2 regions of the Nonomuraea sp. NPDC051941 genome follow, and region 1 is predicted to be linked to the other one. Evidence: riboswitches for the same ligand, from Rfam matches in the RefSeq annotation. Region 1 holds a riboswitch; the other holds the start of a gene.
The links. A riboswitch is a leader RNA that binds a small molecule or an ion and turns the genes downstream of it on or off. The one in region 1 is predicted to bind cyclic di-AMP.
Positions count from the first base shown of each region.

Region 2: it holds a riboswitch for cyclic di-AMP, as region 1 does, so the genes downstream of both, ACIHFD_RS50895 (C40 family peptidase) here and ACIHFD_RS41975 (glycoside hydrolase family 25 protein) in region 1, are expected to answer to the same signal.

Region 1 covers NZ_JBIUCF010000032.1:143,414-150,408, forward strand. The annotation lists gene murJ (murein biosynthesis integral membrane protein MurJ) at 1-868, opposite strand, end outside; gene ACIHFD_RS41970 (VanW family protein) at 957-2,618, opposite strand; gene ACIHFD_RS41975 (glycoside hydrolase family 25 protein) at 2,900-3,676, opposite strand; cyclic di-AMP (ydaO/yuaA leader) riboswitch at 3,689-3,833, opposite strand; gene ACIHFD_RS41980 (DegT/DnrJ/EryC1/StrS family aminotransferase) at 4,495-5,664, shown strand; gene ACIHFD_RS41985 (DUF6223 family protein) at 6,248-6,715, shown strand; gene ACIHFD_RS41990 (ArsR family transcriptional regulator) at 6,946-6,995, shown strand, end outside.
Region 2 covers NZ_JBIUCF010000045.1:86,178-93,172, forward strand. The annotation lists gene cimA (citramalate synthase) at 1-1,091, opposite strand, end outside; gene ACIHFD_RS50875 (DsbA family protein) at 1,284-1,928, opposite strand; gene ACIHFD_RS50880 (O-methyltransferase) at 1,988-2,632, shown strand; gene ACIHFD_RS50885 (branched-chain amino acid aminotransferase) at 2,671-3,768, opposite strand; gene ACIHFD_RS50890 (3-isopropylmalate dehydrogenase) at 3,986-5,032, opposite strand; cyclic di-AMP (ydaO/yuaA leader) riboswitch at 5,134-5,277, shown strand; gene ACIHFD_RS50895 (C40 family peptidase) at 5,326-5,856, shown strand; gene ACIHFD_RS50900 (ROK family protein) at 5,889-6,995, opposite strand, start outside.

The DNA of each region.
Region 1 (6,995 bases):
GGCCCGCGCCGGTGGCGGCCGACCCGGAGGCGCTCACCGCACCGGACCTGTTGGCCAGATTCGCGGTGATCACGAAGCCGAGCTGGGTGCAGCACACGTAGCCGAACATCCACACGCCGGCGCGCACCGCTTCTCCCAGGCCGGAGCCACGCGGGTCAAGCCTCAGGCGCCAGCGGAACCGGGCCGACAGCAGCGTCACTGCCAGGACCGCGACCTGCGCCAGCATCCCGGCGACGGTTCCCAACCCGAGCAGCGCGACCTGCCCCCCGGTGATGCTCTCGGGCGCCACCCCCGGTCCGGCGATCAGCAGGAACATCGCTCCGACCGCGATGATGACCAGGTTGTTGAGCACCGGCGCCCAGACCGGCGCGCCGAAGCGTGCCCGTACGTTGAGCAGCGCGCCCAGCACGCCGCTCAGCCCGACGAGGAAGATCTGGGCAAGCAGGAACCGGGCCAGCAGTACCGAGACCTCGAACTGCGCCGGAACGAATCGCCCGGCGTACAGCCCCACCAGCCAGGGCGCCGCCGCCACGGCGACCGCCGAGATGACCAGCAGACCGATGCCTGCGACCGTCAGCAGCCGCTGCTCGGTCGCCAGCCCTCCGTCGTCGTCCCCCGCCCGGCGCCTCACCAGGAACGGGACCAGCACTCCCGTCATCAACCCGCCCAGCAGCAGATCGTAGAGAGCGAACGGGATCGAGTTGGCCGTGTTGTAGGCGTCTCCCAGGAGTTGTGTTCCGACAGCCGCGGCGATCATCAGCGTCCTGACGAATCCGGTGGCCCTGGACACCATGGTGCCCATCGCCATGACGGATCCTGACCGGAGCAGGCTCGTCTCATCGCGGTCGGGGGAAGGAGCGCTGGACACTCAGGCGAAGCTACCAGAGGTTCTACTAGACGCGATAGTAGAATCTCGTGCCAGGTACGACGTTTGACGCGAGATCGGAGCTGCAGGGTTACTTGCAGGTGAGACGGGGTTCGGGGGCGTAGACGCTGTGGAATTTCTGCTTGCGCAGCACCTTGCCGTCCTGCTTGAAGATCCGCCAGACGTCGATGGCGAAGCCCTCCGCACCGTCCATCGGGATGCACTTCTCGCCGGTCTCGGTGAGCGTGGGGAAGGGCTTGATGTCATAGCGGGACGAGCTTTGGGACTCGATGTCGTAGCGCTTGGTGCTCCAGAAGTCGACGGTGATGGAGGTGCCGGTGTAGGACGTTTTGACCAGCACCCCGTAAGGGGAGTCGTTGCGCCAGCGGAAGTCCGGCTGGGGATAGGAGACGGTGGATTCCCGCCCGGCCGGATAACGGGTGATGTAGTACTGGTGAGGCGTGTGCTGGACGTCCTGGAAGCCGCCGAAGAAGACCGCGTTGAACATGGTGGTGGCGAACTGGGAAACCCCTCCGCCGACGTCGTTGACGAACCGGTTGTTCAGGATCATGGGCGCTTCGACGAACCCGCGCGCCTTGTCGCGTTTGCCGACGATGGTGTTGAGCGAGAACGTCTCACCGGGTTGCACCACGTAGCCGTCCAGGATGTCGGCGATCCGGTGGATGTTGGTCACGCGGGGTGCGCAGCAGGGGTGGCGGGTGGTGAAGGAGCTGACCTTCTCCTTGACGCCGAGCTTCTTGGCCTCCGCCGTGGTCACCCGGGGCTGGATCTTGGCGAGAGGCGCGGCAATGCTGCGCCGGCCAGTGGTGAGAGCGTCGGCGATGGCCATGCTGAGGGCCTTGGCGTTGACGCCGCGGCCTGGGCGCCCTGGAATGACCTGTGGCCGGCCCTTCGTGATTTTGAAGGAGGCGTCTCGCGGGCTCTGGCTCCCTTCGACCAGTTGCTTGTCCAGGTCGGGCAGGAGGCCCTTGATGGCGAAGGAGGGCTTCAGCTTTCCCTGGTCATCGACGACGAACCGGAGTGCGGCCGCCAGTTGGGCCGGAGGCAGTTGGGCCCTTCGCTCGCCATTCGTCACGGTGAACGGGGCGGCGACCGCCGAAGTCGCCACCGTGGTGGCGACCCGGCGGACCTCCGCGGCGGAGACGGTGGGCGGTACCGGGCGGACCGTCAGCGCAACCGAGGTGCGGTTGTCGGCGAACGCTTCGCGTACGGCGCGCGCGGCTTCGTCCCGATCCAGCGCTCGGCCAGGCTTGGGGAGGATCGTCTGGGGCTCGAGTCCGCGGAACCGGACGCCGCCCTCGCGTGGCTCGGCGTCGATGGCCTTGGCCAGCTTGCCCAGCCCGCCGGCGAGCACACGCTCGTCGACCGTGACTTTCGGTGGGAGGTTCCTGGGGCTGCCGAACAGCGAACGCACGACGCCGGCGGGAGTGCTGGTGCCGTCCAACGCCGCCTCCACCGTGGCCGGGATGTCGAAGGCCAGCCCGAACTCGGAAGGGGTCACGCGGATCGTCCTGCCTGCCGCTGCCAGCGTTAATCGGCGCGCTGCGCGCTTTCCCAGCTCGCGCTCGAGACGCGCGCGGGCGTCGGCCGCGGACAGGCCGCCGATGTCGATGCCGGCCACGCGCGTACCGGAGGGTGCCTCGCCTGCCAGGATGACCGCGGGCACGGCATAGGTGAGGAGCGCGACAGCGATCACGGCCGCCACGATGATCAGCACTTTTCGGTTCCGCACGCCTGCCGCCACGTGTCGGCCGCCCGTCGGCGAAGGCGCGTGCGCGTTGTGCATGACAGGTCGATTCATCATGCACTCACATGGAGGGCGGGACCGGCGGCCGGGGCGACGGCGGCCTCCAGCGACGGGGCGACGTCATGCATGGTGAGAGTCTAGTAGCTGACTACTAATGCTCATCGTAGATGTCGAGGTGGATCGCGGCCATGACGGCACTGTGAGGGTGGAGGTTGGGGAGGGGCATATGAGCCGCTCTCCAACCTCCACCATGTCCGTCTGCCTGCTCAGACGGCTGGACGGCCCAGGCCGCGCAGTTGGGCGGGGGTCAGCGCGGAGACGTTCTGGTCGATGGGGGATTCGGTGTACTGGTGGATGGCCCAGGACTTCCAGTCGGCGGGCGGCGTGATGGCCCCCTTGGCCTTGCTGTAGTGGGCGACCCACAGCGGGTACTGGGCCAGGCCCTTGCCGTATTTGTTGGCGAAGTTCCAGCCGCTGTAGATCATCGGCGTGACCCCGGTCTTGGCCTTCACGTGCGACAGCCACGTCTTGGCCCAGGCGTTGACCTCGGCGACGGACCTGCCGTCGGTGGTCTCCAGGTCCAGGACCAGCAGGTCGCCGGCCTTGGCGGGCTGCGAGTTCACCATGGCGAGGAAGTACTCCGCCTCGGCGATGGGGTTGTTGCGGGGGTGGCCGAAGTGGTACGCCCCGCGTACGATTCCCTTCTTGCCCATTTCGCGCCAGTGGCGGGCGAATGAGGAGTCGCGGAAGGTCGTGCCCTCGGTGGCCTTGATGATGCCGAACTGGGCCGGGCTGGCAGTCCAGTCGTACTGGGACTCGTACCTGGAGACGTCCACGCCGTAGGTGAACGCCTTGGTCGCCTGCTGGGCTTGGTGCCGCGAGTCGTGGTCGGTGGTCGAAGCGAGCGCGGTGCCGGTTGCGCCCGTGAAGGCGGCGGTCCCGGCCAGGATCGCGCCGGCAACGGCGAGGCCAAGGCGCTTGGGGGGAAGATCGAGATGGTTCTTGAAGGAACGGACGATTGCGGCAAGCCAGGGCTTGGGCATGGGGGCATTGACTCCTTGCTTCCATGCCGCCTACCGGGTTAGCTGACGGGTTCGGGCTTGGAAGTGCCCTACGGGCGCAGCCTGGGCTGGCGTCCGATTCACCCCGGAAAGATTGGGTCCCCGGTTCCGTGGGACGCGGATTCGGCGGCCGTATGCGCCGCCCATGGCGGCTTACGGTCTGGTCAACGAAAAGGCAACGCCGCGACGAAGAGGCTCATCACGGCGCGTACCACAGATGGGTAAAAGGTATATATGCCTTCATAGATGGCGCAAGTGGGGCAAAGCCCATCCGCGGTGTATCGGCTACGAACGAGGGCTGAAACGCCTTGCCAGTAGCAGGTTTGGGGCTAGGTAAAGTCTGCGGCCGCCCTTCCGGACCTGCTCCTCGCGGCGGACGAAAAGGCGAGTCGATCTCGGCCTCTGGGGGAGCGCTGCGAAGGGCGGGACGAATGGGATTGAAGGTGCGGCCGAGCGCCTGGCGGTGCTGGCCACGGTCATAAGGCAGTGAGGACTCTGGCGTGGACGGCAAGGCTGCCATCGGGTGGGAGATGCCCACGATGGTCACGTCGCTGGGGTCACATCTTCCAGCGTCGCCAGCCGGCCGTGGCGCATCACCATCACGAGCCCGCCGCACATCATCACTGACAAGTCACCAGAAGATCTTCCCAGGCCCTCGTCGGCCTGGGGAGATCTCGTATTCCTCGTACGTTCAGCTCGTGAGGTGCCCTGATTGTCGCCTTGCTCTGACTAACTACTATTCTTCGTAGTTGTATGGTGTGGCGGCCCCTGCGCCACCGGCGGGCGACTCGAGGTGACCGGTGTTCGAACGAATCGAAGCGGAGTTCGCCTCCCGGCTGGGCCGAGAGTGCCTGTACGTGCCCTCGCACAGGCTTGGCCTGTTCATCGCGTTACGGCACTGGATGTCACCTGGGCAGCGCCTGCTGATGTCGGCGATCTCGGCGGACGAAATCCTGTTCCTGGTGCTGGCCGCAGGGCTGCGACCGGTCATCGCCCCGACGAACCCCCGCAACGGCAACATCGACACCCGAGCAATGGACGGGCTGCGTTTCGACGGGGTGCTGGCCACCCACCTGTACGGCCTGCCGGACGACATCGTCGCTCTGGGCGGAATGTGCGCCCAACGCGGCATCCCTCTCATAGAAGATGCCGCGCACGCCATGCAGACGACGGTGATGGGAGCGCCGGTCGGAGCATTCGGCGATGCCGGTGTCTTCAGCCTGTCCAAACACCCAGGCGCCGCCCCGGGCGGAATCGTGGCGATGGCGCAACCGGATGACCGCCCGGCATTGCAGGCACTGCGTACGCGCTGGCTTTCACGGAGATTCCCGCTCGCCGAGTTGGGTGTCCTGGCCAAGGTGATCGCTCGCAACGCCGTCTCGGCCACAGCCCTCGGCGGCCCGGTCTGGTGGCCGGCCCAGGCGCTGGGCCTGAACGAGCGGCGTGAAGGTCACCGGATCGCGCTTCGGCGCACGGCGCTCGCGCCGCGGCTGGCCGGCGGAGGCATGGAATGCCCCGGGCTGGACGCCTTGGACGCCTGGGTATGCGCGGACAACCATCGCTACCGCATGCGCCAGGGATCGCTGATCGAGGCCTACGGACTGCGCCGGATGAAGATGCTCGAGGCGCAGCGTGGGCGCAGGCTTGCCGGCGTACACCGGCTCGCCGAGTTGAAGACGGTCGCGCCGGCGGTGCTGGAGCAGCTGGATCAGCCTCTGTTCCGGGTGCCGCTCCTCGTCGAGGATCGTGAACGTGCGATCCAAAGACTGCGCCGACGCGGGGTCATCGTCGGGTATGTGTACGACCCTCCCTTCGACGACTACGCGCCCGGCCTCACCGAAGCGTCTCCGGCTCCGGAGGCGTCCCGCTGGTGGGCACGCCACGTACTCCCGATCGACCCGTTGCAGGCGGAGCGGGCCTTGCCGATCCTCGCGGAGCTCTCGTCTCCTGCTCTGCACAATGCGCCCTGAAAAAGCACGGAAATAGGTAAAAATTTTATCGTATTTGGCCTACAGGATAGGAGATCCTATTTCCTGCTCTCGAACATGGCTTTTCCACCGAGGGCAACACCGGCAAGGGCAAGGTGGAGCAGCGGATCCGGCCCAAGTCCCAGGTTGTCGGCTACGGCTACTCCGAGTACAAGGCCTGACCGGAAGACCCCTTGCCAGTGCGCCGGTGGAGCGGCTGCTGGGCGCGGCCGGAGCAATGTTCGAGCGGGAGTTCGCCACCGCCACGGGGTTGAGGCCGTCGGGCAGGGCGGAGGTCCAGTCGGTCGAGCGGAGTTTCTCGGTGAGTTTGGCGAACAGGCCGACGACGAGGAAGAGGCATCCGTGATCAGCCGTGGCCGGCTGCTGGGATCGACGTGCTCGCCGAGGTCGGGTGAGGCTGTCGTGACGCGAAGCCCAGGGTGATCGAAGACCCGGCGCGTGCGCCTCCGAAGCTCTGGCAGCCGGTACGCGGCTGCTGCCGGCGCGGGCCCGCGCCTACCGCGGACGCAGTAGATTCGCGGCTCGTGCGGCGTCTGCGGCAGGGGGAAGTGTCTCCGTCAGCAGGATGACCGGCGGCGGGTTCAGCGGACATAGTTCTGGCGTCCAGTCGCAGGAAGCGGAGGAGAACTTCATGTCCGTTCTATTTGTGCTTGCCGCACAGGCGGCCTCGCCAATCTGTACGACGCCGGCAGAATGCGCGGGCCAGGGTGTCAATACTTTCCTCGGAACCCCTGAGCGAATCTGGGCCAGTGTGGCCGCGCTGGTGGCGCTGGGCGGCGTGGTCATCGGCTGGCTGGCGCTGCGCTCCGTCCGCCGTATCGGCGACGGCGGGAGGAGGGGAGCCGTCATGGCTCTGGTGGTGGGGCTGGCCGGTGGGCTCAACGGCGCGGTGAATCTGGCTGTCGCCGATGGTGGCCTCGGCACCGGCAATGGAGTATTCGGGGGTGCCTTGGCTCTGGTGCTTGGGCTGGTCGGTGCGGTGCTCGGCGGGCTGGCTCTGGCCCGCTCCCGCCGTACCGAGCTGAGCGGCTGACCGCAGCGAATACAAGCGCGCGATCGAGGCCGTGATGACCATACACACGTCGATCGTCGTACGGCGGCCGCTTCTCGTGATCTTGTACGCATGTACGTACCGTGCTGACTTCCGGCAGCCCGACAGTGACGTTGCCCATGTCCAGGGACGCCATGAACACGGCCACCTTGTTGTGTCAGCGCAGTCGCAACCACCAACTCCATCAAATTAATTTGATGTATTCTGCGGACATGGTGCTGTCCGATCAGGCCGGCCCGCCGCCGTTCGTCCGGCTGGCCGC
Region 2 (6,995 bases), on a different contig from region 1:
TTGACGCGTTCGACCAGGGTCTTGGTGTGTTCCGGGGTGAGGTCGTAGCCGAGTTCGCGGCCCTTGAGCTCGACCGAGGCGCGGCCGGCCATGTCGGAGACGAGCATGCGCATGTCGTTGCCGACGGCGGCGGGGTCGATGTGCTGGTAGAGGTTGGGGTCGACCTTGATGGCGCTGGCGTGCAGTCCGGCCTTGTGGGCGAAGGCGGAGGTGCCGACGTACGGGGCGTGGGAGTTGGGGGTGACGTTGGTGACCTCGGTGATCGCGTGGGCGATGCGGGTCATTTCGGCGAGGGCGGTCGTGGGGACGAGGTCGAAGCCGCGCTTGAGCTGGAGGTTCGCCACGACCGTGAAGAGGTTGGCGTTGCCGGAGCGCTCGCCGTAGCCGTTCGCGCAGCCCTGTACGTGCGTGGCCCCGGCCTTGACGGCGGCCAGGGTGTTGGCGACGGCGCAGCCGGTGTCGTCGTGGCAGTGGATGCCGACGCGGGCGCTGGTCAGGACGGCCTCGTGGACGATCTCGGCCAGCTCGTCGGGGAGCATGCCGCCGTTCGTGTCGCACAGGGCGATGACGTCGGCCCCGGCTTCGGCGGCGGTCCTGAGGACTTCGAGCGCGTAGGCTGGGTTGGACTTGTAACCGTCGAAGAAGTGCTCGGCGTCGAGGAAGACTCGCTGTCCCTCCGCACGAAGGTGAGAGACCGTGTCGCGGATCATCGCGAGGTTCTCCTGGAGAGTCGTGCGGAGGGCCAGCTCCACGTGCCGGTCGTGGCTCTTGGCGACAAGGGTCACGACCGGCGCGCCGGATTCGCGCAATGCGGCCACCAACGGGTCGTCGGCTGCCTTCACACCGGCTCGGCGGGTCGCACCGAACGCGGCGAGCTGCGCGTGCTTCAGGTCCAGCTCTGTTTGAGCACGCCTGAAGAACTCTGTGTCCTTGGGGTTGGCGCCCGGCCAGCCCCCTTCGATGAAACCGACGCCCAGGCTGTCCAGGTGGCGCGCGACGGCGAGCTTGTCGGCGACGGTGAGGCTGAGCCCCTCCTGCTGGGCGCCGTCACGCAGCGTCGTGTCGTATACGTGGAAGCGGTCGTCGGCCATGAGTCTCTCTTCTCTGGAAGCCTCTGGAAAGCAAAAAGACCCCTCACGGACGTGAGAGGTCTGCGCGCTGGCGGTGTCCCTTGTCAGCCAGCGCGCCTGCTGATAATGAGCAGACCGTAGAACATGGTGCCGCCCAGTCTGCCATACGCATTCAGCATCTGGCACATCGATCTCAGCTTCTGGGACAAGCCTTTACACGGTGACACCGTCACCACCTGTGATGACGCGCTCGAGCGCGGCCGGGTCGAACGCCTCGTTGCCCAGCAGCTTCCCGTCGAGCAGCACCGTGGGCGTGCCCTGGAGGCGGACCTTCGCGGTCTCCGCCAGGTGGGCCTGCGCGTACGACTGCGACCTGACGCACTCGTCCACCGACGCCCCCGCCTGCCTGGCGGCCTTGACCAGGTCCTCGACGGCGAATCCGGACGCCTCGCCGTGCGGCGCGGGCTGCATGGCGTACAGCTCGTCCCTGAAGCTGAGCCAGTTCTCCTCGGGGACGCAGCGGGCGGCAGCGGCGGCGCGGATGGAGTTGGAGCGCATGGGCTCCTCCTGGAAGATCGTCACCGGGTGGAAGACGACCTTGACCTTGCCCTCCATGGCGAGTTTCCTGATGGCGCCGTCTACCTTGGCGTGCATGTCCTTGCAGACCGGGCAGTCGAAGTCCTCGTACACGTCCAGCACGGGGGCGTCCCCGCCCCGGTCGGCCAGGACCATCGATCCGTCCATCTGCCGGGTCAGCCGCACCCCGTCGGACGATCGGCCCGGCCCCGAGAACGACACCACCCCGAGTATGGCGATGGCCACGCACGCGAGCGCCACCGCCAGCAACCGCTTCATCATCAGCCCACTCTCACCTCATTGATCGCGCAGACCTTACCCGATGCCGGGAGAATGGATATATGAAGGCATACCTCCTAGATCCCGCCGTAGCACAGTACGTCCTCGCGCACACGACCCCGCCCGACGCCCTGCTGGACGAGCTGGCGAAGGAGACGCTCGGCGCCACCGGGGACGCCGCCGGCATGCAGATCTCGCCCGACCAGGGCACCTTCCTGACCATGATCACCCAGCTCGTGGCGCCCCAGGTCGTCGTCGAGGTGGGGACGTTCACCGGCTACTCGTCCGTGTGCATCGCCAGGGGCCTGTCCGGCGGGCGGCTGCACTGCTTCGACGTGAGCGACGAGTGGACCTCCGTCGCCCGCCGCTACTGGCGCGAGGCCGGGGTGGAGGACCGCGTGACGCTCACGCTCGGGCCTGCGCTGGAGACGCTCGCCGCCTTCGACCAGACCGTCGACCTGGCCTTCCTCGATGCCGACAAGGGCAACTACCCCGGCTACTACGAGCTGCTCATGGAGCGCCTGCGGCCCGGCGGCCTGATCGTGGCGGACAACACGCTGCGCCGGGGCCACGTGGCGGACCCGGCGCACGAGGAGCAGACCACCGTGGAGATCCGGCAGTTCAACGACCTGGTGATGGAGGATCCGCGGGTGACGGTCCTCATGCTGCCGGTCGCGGACGGGATGACCCTGATCAGGAAGAACTAGGCGCGGCGGCCGGGCCCTCGCGGACCCGGCCGTCCCCACTAGACGATCTTGTGGATCCAGTTGTGGGCGTCGGGGCGGGCGCCGTACTGGATGCCCACCAGCTCCTCGCGCACCCGCATCGTCACCGGGCCGGGGTTGCCGTCGGCGACGCTCCAGGAGCGGTCGGCGCCCTTCACCGTGCCCACCGGCGTGACCACGGCCGCCGTGCCGCACGCGAACACCTCGGTGAGCTCCCCGGACTCGCATCCGGCCTGCCACTCGTCGATCGAGATGAGGCGCTCCTCGGTCTCCAGGCCCAGGTCGCCGGCCAGCTCCAGGATCGACTCCCTGGTGATGCCGGGCAGCAGGGTGCCGGTCAGCGCGGGGGTGACGAGCTTGTCGCCGAAGACGAAGAACAGGTTCATCCCGCCCATCTCCTCGACGTACCTGTGCTCGTGGGCGTCCAGCCACACCACCTGGTCGCAGCCGTTCTCCACGGCCTGCCGCTGCGCGACGAACGCGGCCGCGTAGTTGCCGCCGCACTTCGCGAAGCCCGTGCCGCCGGGGGCGGCCCGCGTGTACTCGGTGGACAGCCAGACGGAGACGGGCTTGAGCCCACCCGTGAAGTACGAGGCCGCCGGGGAGGCGATGACCATGTACTTGTACGACTTCGACGGGTAGTTGACACCGAGCCCCGCCTGGGTGGCGATCATGAAGGGCCGCAGGTAGAGGCTGTGACCCTCGGTCGTGGGCACCCATTCCCTGTCGGTCTGGACGAGGAGCTCGAGCGACTCCACGAAAGCCTCCTCCGGCAGCTCCGGCATGGCCATCCGGAGCGCGGAGCGGTTGAAGCGGGCGGCGTTCGCGTACGGGCGGAACGCGACGATCGAGCCGTTGGCCTGGCGGTAGGCCTTGAGCCCCTCGAACAGCTCCTGCGCGTAGTGGAAGACCGAGGTGGCCGGGTCGAGCGAGAGCGGGCCGTACGGAAGGAGCTTGGCGTCGTGCCAGCCCTGCCCCTCGGTGTAGTCGATCGAGACCATGTGATCCGTGAAGGTCTGCCCGAAGCCGGGGTTCGCCAGTACCTGCTCCCGCTCGGCCGCGGTGCGAGCGTGGTCGGATAGCTGCACGTCGAAGCTGAGCTTCTGAGCGATGGTCATGACGTCGGTCCTTCTCTCTGCGAATCTGCCCAAATCTACAAGAAATCTGCGGATCGGTGCTGGTGAGCGGGCGCTGCCCGGAAGACAGTCCCGGTACTTCCTATTGTCTCGCTATATGGGATGGCAAGCGGCCAATGGGGCGATCAGCCCTTTTGGACGCAAAAAAGCGCCTGGCGGCCCTCGTCGGACCACCAGGCGCGTTGGGGGCTAGGCGGTCCTAGCCGGATACTCGCGCGGTGATGTCGTCACCGATCTCGTGGGTGGTGCGACCCGCCCAGCCGGCCAGCCGCTCGAGGATGTCATCGGCGACCGCCTGCTCGACCTTGGCCGCCTCGGTGTGCAGGCCCAGGTGGTCGAGGAGCATGGCGACGGACAGGATGGTCGCGGTCGGGTCGGCCTTGCCCTGGCCGGCGATGTCGGGGGCGCTGCCGTGCACCGGCTCGAACATGCTCGGCGCGGACCGCTCGGGGTTGATGTTGCCGCTGGCGGCCAGGCCGATGCCGCCCGCGATGGCGGCGCCCAGGTCGGTGATGATGTCGCCGAACAGGTTGTCGGTGACGACCACGTCGAACCGCTCCGGCTGGCTCACGAAGAACATCGAGGCCGCGTCGATGTGGCAGTAGTCGGTCGTGACGTCGGGGTATTCCGCCGCCAGGCGGTTGACCGTGCGCTGCCACAGGTCACCGGCGAAGGTGAGGACGTTGGTCTTGTGGACGAGCGTCAGCTTCTTGCGCGGCCGCGTGACGGCCTTCTCGAACGCGTAGCGCACCACGCGCTCGACACCGTAGGCGGTGTTGAGCGACTCCTGGGTGGCGATCTCGTGCGGGGTGCCGCGCCGCATGGCGCCACCGGTGCCCGCGTAGAGGCCCTCGGTGCCCTCGCGGACGACGATCATGTCGATGTTCTCCGGCGGCGTGTCGGCCAGCGGGGTCTCCACGCCGGGGAACAGCTTGACCGGGCGCAGGTTGACGTAGTGGTCGAACTCGAAGCGGAGCCGCAGCAGCAGATCGCGCTCGAGGATGCCCGGCGGCACGCTGGGGTCGCCCACGGCGCCGAGCAGGATCGCGTCGTAGCCGCGCAGCTCTTCGAGCACGGCGTCGGGCAGCGTCTCGCCGGTACGGTGATAGCGTGCGGCTCCCAGGTCGTAGTGAGTGGGCTCGATCTTCGTGCCCACTGCCTCCAGGACCTTGAGCCCTTCGGCCACGACCTCGGTGCCGATCCCATCGCCGGGGATGACGGCCAGACGGATGTTACGCGACTCCATGGGCGGTACCTTACCGCGTCGTCTCGGCTGACGAACACTTCATCTCATCTTTCGGACGACCCCTTTGTCCGGTATTGCGGTTCTTTGACCGTTTCGTTAAAGTCACCGACCAGCCTAATCCGCGCGCCGTTGCGTGGAGCCGGGGACCCACATTCCCCCTGGGGCGAGTCGGCACCCCCATGCCGTAGGGCTACTTCCAGGCCCGAGCCCGTCAGCTAACCCGGCCGGCCTTATGGAAGGACAGACCCCTGTCTCGAATCGCCATTGTCCTGGCGGCGGGCGCCGCCGGGCTCATGCTGGCCTCCCCAGCCCATGCCTCGGCCAAGATCGACGACCTCACCACCCTGACCGGCGGCCAGATCAAGGAAATCCAGGAGGAACAGGCTCCGACGCCCGCCTGGAAGGTCGCCATCAAGTTCGCCATGAGCAAGCGCGGCACCCCGTACGTGTGGGGCGGCGCCAGCCCGAGCGGATACGACTGCTCCGGGCTCATGCTCAGGGCGTACGAGCACGCCGGAATCGAACTCCCCCGCACCGCCGCCGAACAGTACGGCGCGTTCACCCAGAAGATCGACTGGAAGGACCTCAAACCCGGCGATCTGGTCTTCTTCCACGGCCTCGGGCATGTCGGGATGATCTCCCGGCCCGGCTACATGGTCCACTCGCCGCACACGGGTGACGTGGTCAAGGAAGAGCGCCTGACCTCCTGGCGCAGAGAGTCCTTCGTGGGTGGCGTCCGCCCCGACCGCAAGGGCGTACGGCTCTGGTCCAAGCTCCAGAAGCAGCGCGACGAAACGCCCACCACCCTCACGGCCACCCTGTAGGAGGCCGCGGCGTCCGCCTCCCCACGCGACGGTCAGGGGAGGCGGGCGTCGAAGATGAGCTCCCAGGCGCGGGTCCTGGCGCGGGCCACCGCGCCCAGCAGGACGCCGCTGTCCCCCAGCGTGCTGGCCACCACCGACGGCCGCAGCGGGCCGAGCTCGGCGATGCGGGCTTCGATGGACTCCCCCAGGAGGTCCAGGTTGCGGCCCACGCCGCCGCTGAGCACGATCACCTCCGGATCCAGCACGGCGGCCACCGCCACCAGCAGGCCGCCGATGCGGCGCCCCTCGGCCTCCACCACCGAGCGGGCCACTCTGTCACCGGAGGCCGCCGCGGCGAAGACCTTCTTGGCCGTCCGCAGGCTCAGGCCGGCGGCGCGGGCCGCGCGGACCACTCCGGGCGCGGCGGCGACCGCCTCCGTGGCGCCGTGGGCCAGGGCGTCACCGGCCGGCGGCGCCGGGTCCTCGGTCGCGGGCAGGTACGAGACCTCCCCCGCCGCTCCCCGGGCGCCCACGTACAGCTCACCGTTGATCACGATGCCCATCCCGACGCCGGTGCCGACGGACACCAGCGCGAAGTTGGACTTGCCGCGCCCCGCCCCGTGCGTGTGCTCGCCGACGGCGGCCAGGTTGATGTCGTTCTCGATGACGAGGTCGACCTCCATCTCGGCGCGCAGGCGCTCGGCCAGGTCGGAGCCGGGCAGGTTGGGGGCGAACTCCAGGCGGCCGAGCTCCGGGTTGTACACGCCGGGCGTGCCGACGACGGCGCAGGCGATGTCGGGCCAGTCGACGACGGCCTCATAGGCGGCGGCCCGGCACAGCTGTCCGACCAGGAGTGCCAGTTCGGCGGAGGTGAGGGCGGTGTTGCGCCCGTCCCTCCGGCCGGCGAATTTCCCGCGCAGATCGGCGACGGCGACCCTGATCCAGTCACGCCCGATGTCGACGCCGGCGACGTGGGTGGCGGCGGCGTTGACGTCGTACAGGGACGTGACCGGCCCCGGGCGGCCGGAGACCTCGCCGACGAGGTGAACGAGCCCGTCCACCTCCAGCCCGGCCAGGGCCGCGGACACCGTGGGCTTTGACAGGCCGGTGATCTTGGCGAGGTCGGTGCGCGAGGCGGGGCCGTGCTCCTGAAGATGGTC